Regions from separate parts of the Neobacillus pocheonensis genome, predicted to be linked through region 2. Evidence: predicted binding sites of a transcription regulator. Region 2 holds the regulator's gene; each other region holds the start of a gene.
What was found. Region 2 encodes Rex, which represses fermentation and respiration genes when NADH is low (regulators of the CRP and FNR family bind a similar motif). Its sites were predicted from a motif close to TTGTGAAATATTTCACAA; they were not measured.
Positions count from the first base shown of each region.

Region 1: ABES02_RS14370 (DoxX family membrane protein) is a predicted target of Rex. The motif match lies at 1,619-1,636, and genes of this name have one in related genera.
Region 3: ABES02_RS15560 (NarK family nitrate/nitrite MFS transporter) is a predicted target of Rex. The motif match lies at 1,399-1,416, and genes of this name have one in related genera.

Region 1 is NZ_JBCNAD010000024.1:72,304-76,597, reverse strand. It holds gene ABES02_RS14385 (pentapeptide repeat-containing protein) at 1-260, shown strand, start outside; gene ABES02_RS14380 (DUF4083 family protein) at 371-568, shown strand; gene ABES02_RS14375 (hypothetical protein) at 747-971, shown strand; gene ABES02_RS14370 (DoxX family membrane protein) at 1,028-1,537, opposite strand; gene ABES02_RS14365 (DoxX family protein) at 1,677-2,186, opposite strand; gene ABES02_RS14360 (heme-dependent oxidative N-demethylase family protein) at 2,409-3,365, shown strand; gene ABES02_RS14355 (dimethylamine monooxygenase subunit DmmA family protein) at 3,365-3,808, shown strand; gene ABES02_RS14350 (PDR/VanB family oxidoreductase) at 3,822-4,294, shown strand, end outside.
Region 2 is NZ_JBCNAD010000013.1:54,475-58,768, reverse strand. It holds gene ABES02_RS07425 (MDR family MFS transporter) at 1-192, opposite strand, end outside; gene ABES02_RS07420 (cytoplasmic protein) at 205-915, opposite strand; gene ABES02_RS07415 (polymer-forming cytoskeletal protein) at 932-1,654, opposite strand; gene ABES02_RS07410 (YhbD family protein) at 1,667-2,290, opposite strand; gene ABES02_RS07405 (redox-sensing transcriptional repressor Rex) at 2,409-3,062, opposite strand; gene moaC (cyclic pyranopterin monophosphate synthase MoaC) at 3,090-3,587, opposite strand; gene ABES02_RS07395 (ABC-F family ATP-binding cassette domain-containing protein) at 3,764-4,294, shown strand, end outside.
Region 3 is NZ_JBCNAD010000027.1:15,923-20,216, forward strand. It holds gene ABES02_RS15560 (NarK family nitrate/nitrite MFS transporter) at 1-1,302, opposite strand; gene ABES02_RS15565 (nitrate/nitrite transporter) at 1,527-3,020, opposite strand; gene ABES02_RS15570 (TrkH family potassium uptake protein) at 3,181-4,294, shown strand, end outside.

The DNA.
Region 1 (4,294 bases), on a different contig from region 2:
ACTTTATAGGTGCAAAGTTAAAAGGTGCTAACCTTCGTGGAGCTAACTTAAGAGGTGCTTTGCTAATCGCCGCTGATTTAAGAGATGCGGACATAAGAGTGACAGACCTCATCGGTGCAGATTTAAGAGACGCAAATTTAAGCGGTGCTAATCTAACAGGATGTATCTTTCTTACCCAGGCACAGATTAATTCAGCAAATGGTGATATTAAAACGAAATTACCAGCTTCATTAAGGATTCCAGATCATTGGATTAAATAAATAAGAAGACGGGGTATAGAAAATTTTCCCAAATGTAACTAAAGTTGTTTATAAAATGCTATTATTATTGTGTAATAATGGAATTATTTCATAATAATGGAGGCGGTTTGATGATGGGCAACAGCAGTATTTTTGGTCTTTTTGCAATCATTCCTATTTTACTTTATTTAGTAATATTAGTGTTTAGTATTTATTTTGTAGTCAGAACCATAAAGTTCATGAATGAGAAAACAAAATTAGATCAACAGCGAAATGAGAAATTGGATTTACTCATTGAGGTTTTACAAAATAGAAATAATGATCAATAAAAAAATCCATTACATGGGGTTGCTGCGGTAGCTCCATTTTTATTTGTTTTTACAGTTTTGCTTTAAAGAAAAATGCAATATAATAGGATTATAAATGTTCAAGAAATTGTCAAAATTACAATTTAATTAATGTAGATTTAGAGGATATTCATATAAAAAGTTATAGGAGGAAAAAATAATGATCAGAGCGGCGATAGCAGGTGTTGTTGGGTTTATTCTTATTTTTGTGGAATCCATGATAATTATGAAGCTTAAAGGTTATGAAACGATTGAATTTGGCGGTTTAGCTCCATTTATTAATGTCTGGGCGATGAATTTCTTTGTTGTATTTGCGATTCTCACACAGGCAACAAATTGGTACGAAAACAGAACTGGTATAGAAGAAAGTGAAGATAGTTATTAATTAGAAAGCGCCCATGTCAATGAGTATGAAACTCGTAAGCATAGGCGCTTTTTTAATTAGCTATTGTGTTTGACTGCTCGATTGCCTTTGAATGCTGCTCTGCGAATAAATGGGATTACCCAGCGGTCAAGACCGATGCGGCCTGCGTTAAATCCAGAGAATAAGATAATCGCTCCGATGAAAAGGTCTGTTGGAATATGAGAAACCGTACCAGCCATGAAGAACGCAAAGTTCATCACTAGACCAAAGAACATTGCAGCAGTTGTTAAGCATCCAAGAATAAGTCCAAGTCCTACTAAAAACTCACCAACAGGAACGATTGTATTGAAAATATCCACGTTTGGTAAAGCAAAGTGCTGTAAGAAATCCACATACCAGCCATAAACGATGCTGCCATCAGGTCCTTTTACCGGATTCGCGATCACTCCTTTTAAAAATCCAGAAGCATCAAATCCGCCTGCTAATTTGTGGTACCCAGCTGTAAGCCAAGAATATCCAATATATAAGCGAAGAATTGTTAAAATACCAGCGGCAATTTTGTTTTCTCTTAACCAATTGACTACCATTTGAAACACTCCTTAGTAAAATAAGTTTTATATATTGTTTACATTGTTAAAATACCATGTTTATTTTGAATTAAGGATAAATTGTTCGATGTTTCACAAGTTTGTAAAAAAGTTTTGAACAATTTTTTAACGGGAATGATTATGCCTTTTGTTTGCTAATTGTTTTACTTTTATAAACAGTGTTGCGGATAAAAGGGATTACCCAGCGGTCAAGACCAATGCGGCCTGCGTTAAATCCAGAGATTAAGATAATCGCACCAATGAATAGGTCTGTTGGAATATGTGATACTGTTCCGGCCATAAAGAACGCGAAGTTCATCACTAGACCAAAGAACATTGCCGCAGTTGTTAAACATCCAAGAATAAGTCCAAGACCTACTAAAAATTCACCAACAGGAACGATTGTATTGAAAATATCCACGTTTGGTAAAGCAAAGTGCTGTAAGAAATCAACATACCAGCCATAAACGATGCTGCCATCAGGTCCTTTTACCGGATTCGCGATTACTCCTTTTAAAAACCCAGAAGCATCAAACCCACCTGCTAATTTGTGATATCCAGCTGTAAGCCAAGAATATCCGATATATAAGCGAAGAACTGTTAAGATCGCAGTGGCAACTTTGGTTTCTCTTAACCAATTGACTACCATTTGAAACACTCCTTAGTAAAATAAGTTTTAAATATTGTTTACATTGCTAATATACCATGTTTATTTTGAATTAAGAGTAAATTGTTCGCTATTTCACAATTTCGTAAAAAATATTTGAACAACTTGTTAACACGGTCATGAGAGAAACAAAATAGGTATTCACATTCTATTACTCTTTTTATTAAAATAAAAATATAGAATTTTCAGTAAAGTGGGGATTACATGCAAAAGGCTGATGAGTTAGAAACATTTCCTTACCCATTCAAGGGAGAGGTTTATCGTTACTCTAATAACTCGATTCCAATGGATTATCCAATGAGCATTGAAATAACACCGGGCTATATTACTGAAATAAACCTTAAGCGGGGATTACTTAAAAAGCATCCTGAACGATGCTATCAGTCATTGCCCCATACGCTTCAAGGTCAGTGGGAAATCCTTGAGATAATAATGGAGCATCTAACAACCTATTATCCTAATAATTTTCATCTTGATAAAAAAAATGAAAATTGGACATTCGAAAATAAAATTTTACAAGAGAACCAGACATTTATATTTGGTGATGAATCTACATTACCATGTGAGCCCCTCGATTTTATTGGAAGGCATGTGCAAGAGGATCTTATTTTCATGATGCAAAAAGATGGGGATTTGTTCTTGGATGCCGGTCAATTATGCTTCCCTGCCAATTGGTCGTTGGCCTTCGATCTGGGAATGAGCTTTAAAGAAATTCATCGTCCGATTCCTGGCTTTAAGGAGGAGGAATTGGATGAGCGAATCCTTCAGTTCTTGTTAAAGCTGGAAGCGGGTAATCCATGGTGGCGGAAAAACTGGTCCTTGATGGCCGGGAATCGCCTTGATACTTCTCTTGAAACCTTTGACGTCTGGGGGAAAGGTAGGAAAGAGGTAACCTTAGCAAATGCCGGTAAATTTGTTCATTTACGTGTGGAGGTACAGAAGCTTTTCCGTTTACCGCGCTCAGGAGGTCTTCTTTTTACCATTCATACACACCTGATTTCATTAGAAAAATTAACATCCAATACGGAATGGGCTGAACAATTTTACAAAATCCTCCGCGAGCTGCCGGATCATATTGTCGAGTATAAGGGCCTTGCTCTCTTCAGGAATACAGTAATCGATTACTTGAAGGATAGGTTGGAAAGCAGAGGAGTATGGTGATGGAGAAAGTTTCGTTTGTTCCTGGAAAACGCAAATATTTATTTTGTGCTGACAAGCAGGGGATGGAAATTTTACAACCAGTTATAGATTTGGTCATTGAGAAAAAACTACCTTTTGAATTGTTTTCTATAGAACATCCAGTTTTTGAATGGTTGAGTAAGCAGAAGATGGGGAGTTTCCTTTATGTTGCTATGGAATGGGATAAGCTGCATGCTATGAAGCAATTGGCTGAAGAGGTAGGTTTTTCAGCGGAAGAAATGCAGTACATTGGTTATGGTGGGCAGAGTGAGAATGTGTTTTGCTGCCGATGCCATGGGATAACGGAGACAATATGGCAGGAAAAGCTTGAAATTAACTGTCGTCATTGTGATTTATTGCTCGAGGTTTCAGATCATTATTCTTCGCTGAAAAATGCCTATCTGGGCTATGTTGCAAAACTTTAAAGGGATGGTCAGCATGTATAAGGAAAAAACGATACCTGTTGTTGTAAAAGAAATTCATCAGGAAACCCCAAATGTTAAACGGTTTACGCTTGCTCCATTGGATGGGTGGGGGTTGCCATCTTTTAGCGGCGGTTCAAATATCACTACATATATAGAAGGAAACAGCGGCTTACTGGAAAGACATTATTCTATAACGAGCCATCCGGATAACCGGCAATACTATCAAATTGCCATAGGCCTTAGTGATGTTTCCACTGGCGGGTCTCTTTATTGGCATCAGCATGTTAAAATCGGGGACAGGCTAAAAATTAGTTATCCAAAAAATCATTTTTCTATAAGTTTTAAGGCTAAGCACCATGTTTTTTATGCTGCAGGTATAGGTATTACTCCATTTATATCAATGATGGCTGATTTAGATAGCTCATTTGAACTGCACTACACTGCAAAATCTAAAGAGAAATGTGCATTCTATGATTATTTGCAGCA
Region 2 (4,294 bases):
AAAAATCGGCATCCCGGCCATTTCTGCCACCATATAAGCGGATACCACCCAAACAAAGCTCTCAAGCCCGCCGAGGTCGCCGACAATGGTTCCCATCGCGGTGACGACGATCGTGTTATCCATCGAGGCCATTAAGATCCCTAGTAATAGCCCTGCGACAACCAATCCTAATTTACTCTCTTTTGCTACCATCCGATCTCTCCTTTATATCTGTGTCTTTGTTTTAATTGTTGCCTGAGAATCCTGAGCGAAGCCCAAGCGATATTCCACCAAACCAATTTGACAGCCAGGACCTATCTTTACCTTATTACCTCTAACGACATCGGCTGTTGTATTTTCCAGATAGATGTCATCCCCTTCAATGACCTTCGCTGTCAGAGACCCCGCGTCTTTTCCGAAGGGAAGAAGCGAGCTTTTTTTCTTTTTCACCGTTATTTTTCCGCCGCCGATTTCCTCAGCGGAGCTTTGGCCGTATCGCAGTCCCACCTTAATGGTATCAGCCGTCAACAATCCCTTGATTTCAAAGCTGCCGCTTGAATCGAACATCTCATACTCCACATCGCCATTTACCGCGATGCTTCCTTTAATTGATGCCTGATCACCTGCAAGTCTTTCGCCTACTTCCAGCAGCCCCAAAATCTTTATTTTTTTCAACTGCGCCCGGCTGCCAACCACCAGCGTTCCCATGACAAGCATTTCTTCGGCCTCGATACTGCCTTTGACCTCGGCCTCCCCTAAAATTTTTACTGAACCTGTTTTAACATTTTCGACCGCTTCACTCGTTCCATATACATTGAACACAGAGCATTCCACTTCATTGACAATCGTTCCTTCGCCTCTGATGCTAATTTTATCGTAATGGCCGCCAGGATAACTGCCCGACCCATTTATAATAAGATTTCCGTTTTTTTTCATTTCCCTTTCCCCCCCACTAATACTTTCTGACATCATTCACCACAGCATTTTTATCCTGGGAGAATTCTTCTGTGTATTCTACGACGCCAATCTGACAATTAGCACCGATTCTAACCTGATTGCCCCGCACAACTTTGGCAATCGTATTTTCAAGGTCGATTTTATCCCCTTCTATTAAATCCGTTTCTAATTGCGCTTTGAAAATGGGTTTGAATAAAGCGCCGATAAACGACCCTTTATGCTGCCTTACCGTAATGGTTTGCCCACCAATTTCTTTTGCTTTGCATTCCCCATAAATCTTAATATCTACCTCATCAGCGTTTAAAAGCCCGCCAATCGTAAACCGGTATTCTCCTTTAAAAATCTCAGCCTCACAATCCTCACCGACTGTAAGAAATCCGCGTAATTTGATATCCTCGGACCTTACACTTCCGCCAACAGAAACTTTACCTGAAACCCTCAAATCTTTTACAAGCAGGTTTTTTTCAAATTTCGCCGTCCCGTCAACCTTCAATTTACCGGTCTCGACCGTACCCTTAAACTTGGCATTTCCATTTACCCTTGCCTCAGCAGCCCTTAGGTTCCCATTGATCACCCCTGAGCCGTTACAATCAAACTCATGGCATTCTAAATCATTATTAATCGTCCCTCTGCCATTTAATGTAACAACATTAAATTGGCCGCCGTTTGACGAACCCAAACCATTAATGACTAAGTCCCCTCTATTTTTCAATTCCATCCCGATTCTCCTTTATAGTAGTTTCGATTTAATTTCTTCCATACAGGTCATCAAGGAAACATGTACCACGACCTTTGTACCCCGCTCAAAATGGATCTCTTCGGTATTAATCAATAAAAGACACGATGACACACCTAGCTTTCTGGTAATCAAAAGCTCGCAGCTTTTTTGCTTAATTAACCCTGAGTTATCCTTTAATACTTGCAGCAGCATTTTCCCCTCATCCAAATTGATTTCTCCAGACTGCAGTAGTTTTTCTAAAACATAAACTTCAAGCATTCTGGAAAAATTAAATTTTGGACCGTCTTGGTCATTTTCTAAGTAGAAATTCATTACCGCACCCGAAACAATGTTACGTTTTATTAACTCGTCTTTTTCAAGTTGTAAATCACTTAGGCTAGGAGAAAACATATCAGCAAGTTCATCTAGTGATAAGTTTTCTTTCATTGTTTGAATTTTGTTGATTCTTTCTAGGATTTTTTCTTTTGGAAAGAATGTTTCCTGCCCCGTAAACGTGGATTTCCGTACAAACCATTCCTCCGGGATGAGATCCTTTCGCTTCCATCTATACAACTGTCCATAGGATATTCCCGCCAGCTCTAATAATTCCTTCTTGGAAATTAACTCCTCGCTCATTTTGAAAACCCCTTTCTGTGTAATAATGTAACATAACACTGTTACGTTGTAAAGATACGTTTGTTTCGTCCGATAAAAAAAGGGCCTTCCGCAGGTTTGCGAAAAGCCCTCTATCTCTTTATTCTTCAATTTCATCCGTTGGGTAGTGCTTTAAAAAGTAAATAAGTGATTGCAGCTCGACAGCCAAGTCGATGTGATGAACACGAATTGCTGGCGGAAGATTTAACCTGGCAGGGGTGAAATTTAAAATCCCTTTTACATTCGCTTTAACCAGTCGATCCGTAATCATTTGAGCAACCTGTGCCGGTACCGTTAAAATCGCCACTGATATACTGTGGTCCGTTAACACCTTTTCCAATTCATCCATATGATAAACCGGTACTTCGCGAATCATTGTTCCCATTTTTGCAGGATCCACATCAAAAGCACATTCTATTTTGGTATTATTATTTTTCAAAAAGTTATAGTTTAAAAAAGCCGTACCGAGATTACCAACCCCGATTAAGGCAACCTTGGTTAGTTCATCTTGGTCCAATGTTTTCCTAAAGAAGGATAATAAATAATTCACATTGTATCCATAACCCTTTTTCCCTAAAGCCCCGAAGTAGGAGAAGTCCCTCCGAATGGTAGCCGAATCAACCTTCACCGCTTCACTTAATTCTGCTGATGAAACCCTTTGTTTACCCGAAGAATGCAGGTTTTTTAAAAATCGATAATAAAGGGGCAGCCGTTTGGCTGTCGCCTGTGGTATTTTCATCGTTTCATTGCTCATAATCTCCTACCCCCCGCATCAATTGTTTTATTTAACTCGTTCTGTCCGCTTAAAGTCGCCATTTTTACCGCCAGTTTTCTCTACTAAATAGGTTGGCCCGATGACCATTCCTTTGTCAACCGCTTTACACATATCATAAACAGTTAAAGCACAGGCGGATGCTGCTGTTAGCGCTTCCATTTCAACACCTGTATTTCCCTTTGTTTTAACATAAGCAGCAATATGTAATTGATAGTTATCGTTAATGTCCTGTTCCCATGAGAAGGAGATATTTACTCCCGTTAATGGAATCGGGTGACACATTGGAATGAGATCCCATGTCTTTTTCGCCGCCATAACGGCTGCCACCTGAGCTACCGCTAAGACATCGCCTTTTTTCATTTCATTATTTGTTATTTTTTCAAAAATTTCTTTGCTGACCGTAATACTGGAATGAGCAAGCGCCGTACGTGCCGTTTCAGGCTTATCGCTAACGTCGACCATCTTGGCTCTGCCTTCTTCATTAAAATGAGTAAATTCTGCCATATAAACAATCCTCCGTTTAAATCATACACTATTTTTCTTTATATGTCTGTGAAACTTTGAACTAATCGTACAATTTTTTGGCATTAAAGTATTAATAGTCCTGATAACCTGCCTCGCTTTATTGCCGGACCTATAGGAATACGGTAAACTATTTATAGTAATAGAGGTGAATTTTAATGATTTTATTGCAGGTTAATCAACTACAAAAATATTATGGTGCTGACCTTATTTTATCGAATATAAAACTAGAATTACAAACGAGAGACCGCGTTGCCCTAGTTGGACGCAATGGAGCCGGCAAATCAACGTTGTTAAAGATTATTGCCGGCCATCTGTCACATGATGGCGGAGAAATCATCAAACCAAAAGATGTGACCATCGGCTATCTAGCGCAAAATACTGGGTTAGAGTCCAAATTGTCTATTTTGGAAGAAATGCTGACCGTTTTTGAGGAACTTCGTCAGATGGAGCAATCGCTGCGCAGGCTTGAAAAACAAATGGCGGATCCAAGTATTTTCGAAGACCAAAGTCGATACGAAAGAATATTAAAAGAATATGACAGTCTCCAAGTAAAATTTAAAGAGCAGGGCGGCTATCAATACGAGGCCGATATTCGCTCTGTCCTGCATGGGCTAAATTTTCATGATTCTTCTGTCATGATCTCCAGTTTAAGCGGAGGACAAAAAACTCGTCTCGCATTAGGAAAG
Region 3 (4,294 bases), on a different contig from region 2:
TTATCCAACCTGTTTAACTACGGATTTGGAAACTGTTGCTTTTCGTTGATAGAAGAACCAGTTTAGTCCAAATGCGACAACATAGAAACCAATAAAGAAGTAGAAAGCAGTTACAGGAGTACCGGTTGTATTAACAGACCATCCGAATAGTTTTGGAATGAAAAATGATCCATATGCTGCAAAGGCTGCAGAGAAACCAATTACTGGCGCTGCTTCTTTAGGAATGAAAATATTTGGAATCATCTGGAAGGTAGAGCCAGAACCAATTCCTGATGCAAAGAAAAGAACCAAGAAAGCGGTTAAGAATCCTGCAAATTGTTTTCCATTTAAGAAGTAAATAACTCCTGCAGCTCCAATTCCCATAATGACTAATACATATGCTGTTACTCTTGCACCGCCAAGTTTATCCGCCATCCAGCCGCCGACAGGTCTGGCAGCCGCCGCTACTAACGCACCAAGGAAGGCAAGTGAGATGTGTTCAGGAAATTGAGATTTAAGTAAAAGCGGGAATGCCGCAGAATAACCAATAAATGAACCGAAAGTTGCTACATATAGTGCAGTCATTATCCATGTGTGCTTACGTTTTACAATAATAAATTGGTCTGCTACAGATTGTTTCGCGCCTGGGACGTTATCCATTTTAAATAAAGCAAGAATGGTCATAATAACGATAGGGATTACCCAGATAAAAGCTGCATTTTGTAACCATACTCCCTGACCGTTTGCTAATACTTGTTTGTCACCGACTAAAGCGAAAGTTCCTGAAGTAATAATCAATGGAGTAACAAATTGTACAACTGAAACACCCATGTTTCCTAAACCGCCGTTAATTCCTAATGCTGTACCTTTTTCTTTTTTTGGAAAGAAAAAGCTAATGTTTGCGGAAGAAGATGAGAAATTACCTCCGCCTAAACCGCAAAGTGCTGCAAGCAATAACATGATTGAGAATGGAGTATCTGGATTTTGAACAGCGAAACCAATACCGATAGCTGGGATAGCTAATATTGCGGTAGAGATTACGGTCCAGTTTTTGCCACCAATCGATCCAACTGCAAAGGTATAAACAAATCGTAGTGTTGCCCCAACAAGACCTGGAATGGCAGCAAGCGTAAATAATTGCTCTTCGGTAAAATGAAAACCGATATCGTTAAGTCTTACTGCTACAACAGACCAAATCTGCCATACGATAAATGCAAGCATTAACGATGGAACAGAGATCCAAAGATTTCTCCTAGCATGTTTTTTTCCTTCTGCGTTCCAAAATTTTTCATCCTCGGGATTCCAATAATTAATTCGAGCCATAATATATTCCCCCTATGTCCTTTTTCAAATATTTTTTATGATGTCGTTTAAGTTGTTGTTTATGTTGTTACTATAAATCAAATGGTAACGTGATTTTTGTGACGTACGTCACAAAAATGGTGAAGGAATTGTGAACTGGCTTTCAAAGACAAAAAGTTGTAATATTTTCGGATCCATAATGAAATGGACATAAAAAGAGACCCTCGTGTTGAGGATCTCTGAATTTATTCTAGATTATCTTCGAAAAACATACCGACATAATTTTTAGTTTCCCCTGCATCATCTTTGATTGCAGTAATCGTTAACCATTCACGATATATATCATTGTTTTTTCGCTTGTTCCAAACATAGCCTTCCCAAAGTCCTTTTGTCTTTAACTCATCCCACATTTTTTTATAGAATTCGTTGTCATGTTCACCCGATTGAAGCACGCTCGGTGTTTTGCCAATTACTTCTTTTTGTGTATAACCTGTTATCTTTGTAAATGCCGGGTTGACCTTTTGAATAATTCCATTTATATCAGTGACACAGATACCATCTACTGCATGATTAACTATCTTTGAAGAAATATCAAGTTTTTCCTGATAATAAAGCCAAACGACGATAACTAAACTTGCTAAAGAAAATTCCGATAAAGACATAAATCCAATCGCATAATGGCCTGTAAAATTAAAAAGAATAGTTAAAATTATAGGTGGAAAGAAACCTCCAAGTCCCCCAATTGCAGCTACAATTCCATTAACAATACCTGCTTGCTTCGAAAAATATAATGGGACAAGCTTAAAAATTGCCCCGTTTCCAATGCCTGCAAAAAAGGCGACCAACAAACAGCCAAAAGAGTAAATCGGCAGGGAAGGTGTAAATGATAAAAGAAAACCAGCAAATGTTAGACTGAAAAAGACAGCCATGAGGATAAGAAAAGGATTGATTTTATCCCCAAGCCAGCCCCCAATCGGTCTGAAAATGGTTGCCAAAGCAATAAATCCAGCCGTGCGTAACCCAGCATCCACTTTATTTAATTCAAAATGATTTACTAAAAAAGAGGGCAAGTAAATAGTAAAGGCAACAAAAGATCCGAAAGTAATAAAATAAAACAAACTTAAAAACCAAAGCTTTGGGTTTCTATATACTGCTTTGATTTGTTCCGATAATGAATTATTCACTTTTATTTCTTTTCGGTCACCAAAAAGAAAATTTATGAAAGCAAAAAGCAATACGATAATCAGGAATACCTGTACGGTTGTTCTCCAACCAAATTGATTGGCTAAGACTGGTGCGAGAAAGGATGTTATTGCCGTACCAATATTTCCTGCTCCATAAATTCCATTTATTAAACCATGTTTTGCTTTTCCGTAATATTTTGGCAGTGAAGTAACCCCAATGGAAAAAACAGCTCCTCCTATACCGAGAAGAAACCCTGCCAAAATTAACATGAATAATGTTTTAGCAAAGCTCATTAAGACAATTGGCAAAAGGAGAATGATAAAACTTATAGAAAACAATAATCTTGCACCATAGCGGTTCGTCCAAAATCCAATAGGAACCCTTAAAAGTGATCCAAGGATAACAGGGACAGCTGTTGCCCATGCAATTTGCGTGGAAGTAAGATGAATATCCTCCTTAATAAAAGGCATTAGTGAAGAAATCAGCACCCAAACCATAAATCCCGCAACGAGGCTTCCTGTTTGAATAAAGAGTTGTCTTGTTCCTTGATACATTATGATCCCCCTTTCATAGAAAATTTTTCTTTGAGTATTATAGAACAATTTTTCATAATTGACAGTGAGGTAAGACACAATTCTATCAAATTTACAAAAATATTTAATGTTGGGTTTGGAAATATTAATATTGAATAAAACCAAGGATTGGGAGAAAATTATGCCACACAAAAAAAGCTTTCTTGATCCACCAAAGATTCTTGTTTTGGGTTTTGCCGTTATCATATTATTCGGTGCACTTTTATTAACATTACCCGCTTCGACAACGAATGGACAGGGATTGTCATTTTTAAATGCTATATTTACAGCAACTTCTGCAACATGTGTAACCGGCCTTGTTGTTGTCGACACCGGAACAACTTTCACGATGTTGGGCCAATTAATTATCTTATCTTTAATTCAAATTGGCGGCCTGGGGTTTATGACCTTCGCGACGCTTTTTGCTTTCTTGCTTGGTAAACGAATTTCTTTAAAAGAAAGAATATTACTTCAGGAATCATTAAATAACCTTTCAATGGAAGGAATTGTTCGATTAGCAAGGAGAATATTAATTTTCACTGCAGTGATTGAAACAGCCGGGGCTGTCCCGCTAGCTATACGATTTTCTTTGGACATGCCTATTGGAAAAGCAATCTATTTCGGAATATTTCATTCCATTTCCAATTTTAATAATGCTGGATTTGATTTAATGGGTGAATTTCACAGCCTAACAAGTTATGTGGATGATCCAACCGTGACATTAACAGTGTGTATGTTAATCACATTAGGTGGGATTGGTTTTATCGTCATGAATGAAGTTTTTGAATTTAGGCGGTCAAAACGATTATCTTTACATACAAAGGTTGTTCTAATGACAAGTTTATTTTTGCTGGTCGTCGGGACAATCGGTATTTTTTTCTTAGAGTTATCAAATGAGAAAACACTTAAACCATTGTCACTTTCAGGAAAGGTGCTTGGATCGTTGTTTCAATCGGTAACAGCCCGAACGGCCGGGGCTAATACCTTAAATATTGGAGATTTATGGCATTCATCCCTGTTATTAATTATTATCTTAATGTTTATTGGTGCATCACCGGGGTCAACGGGAGGAGGTATTAAAACGACCACGTTTACTACCTTAATTGGAGCAGTTTGGTCACAAATTCGCGGTAAAGAGGATGTTATCTTTTATCGTCAGCGGATTGTTTATGAAACCATTTATAAAGCCCTGACCGTCACGATTAGCGGTTTGTTTTTAGTTATGATTACTACGTTCTTATTAACCATTACAGAAT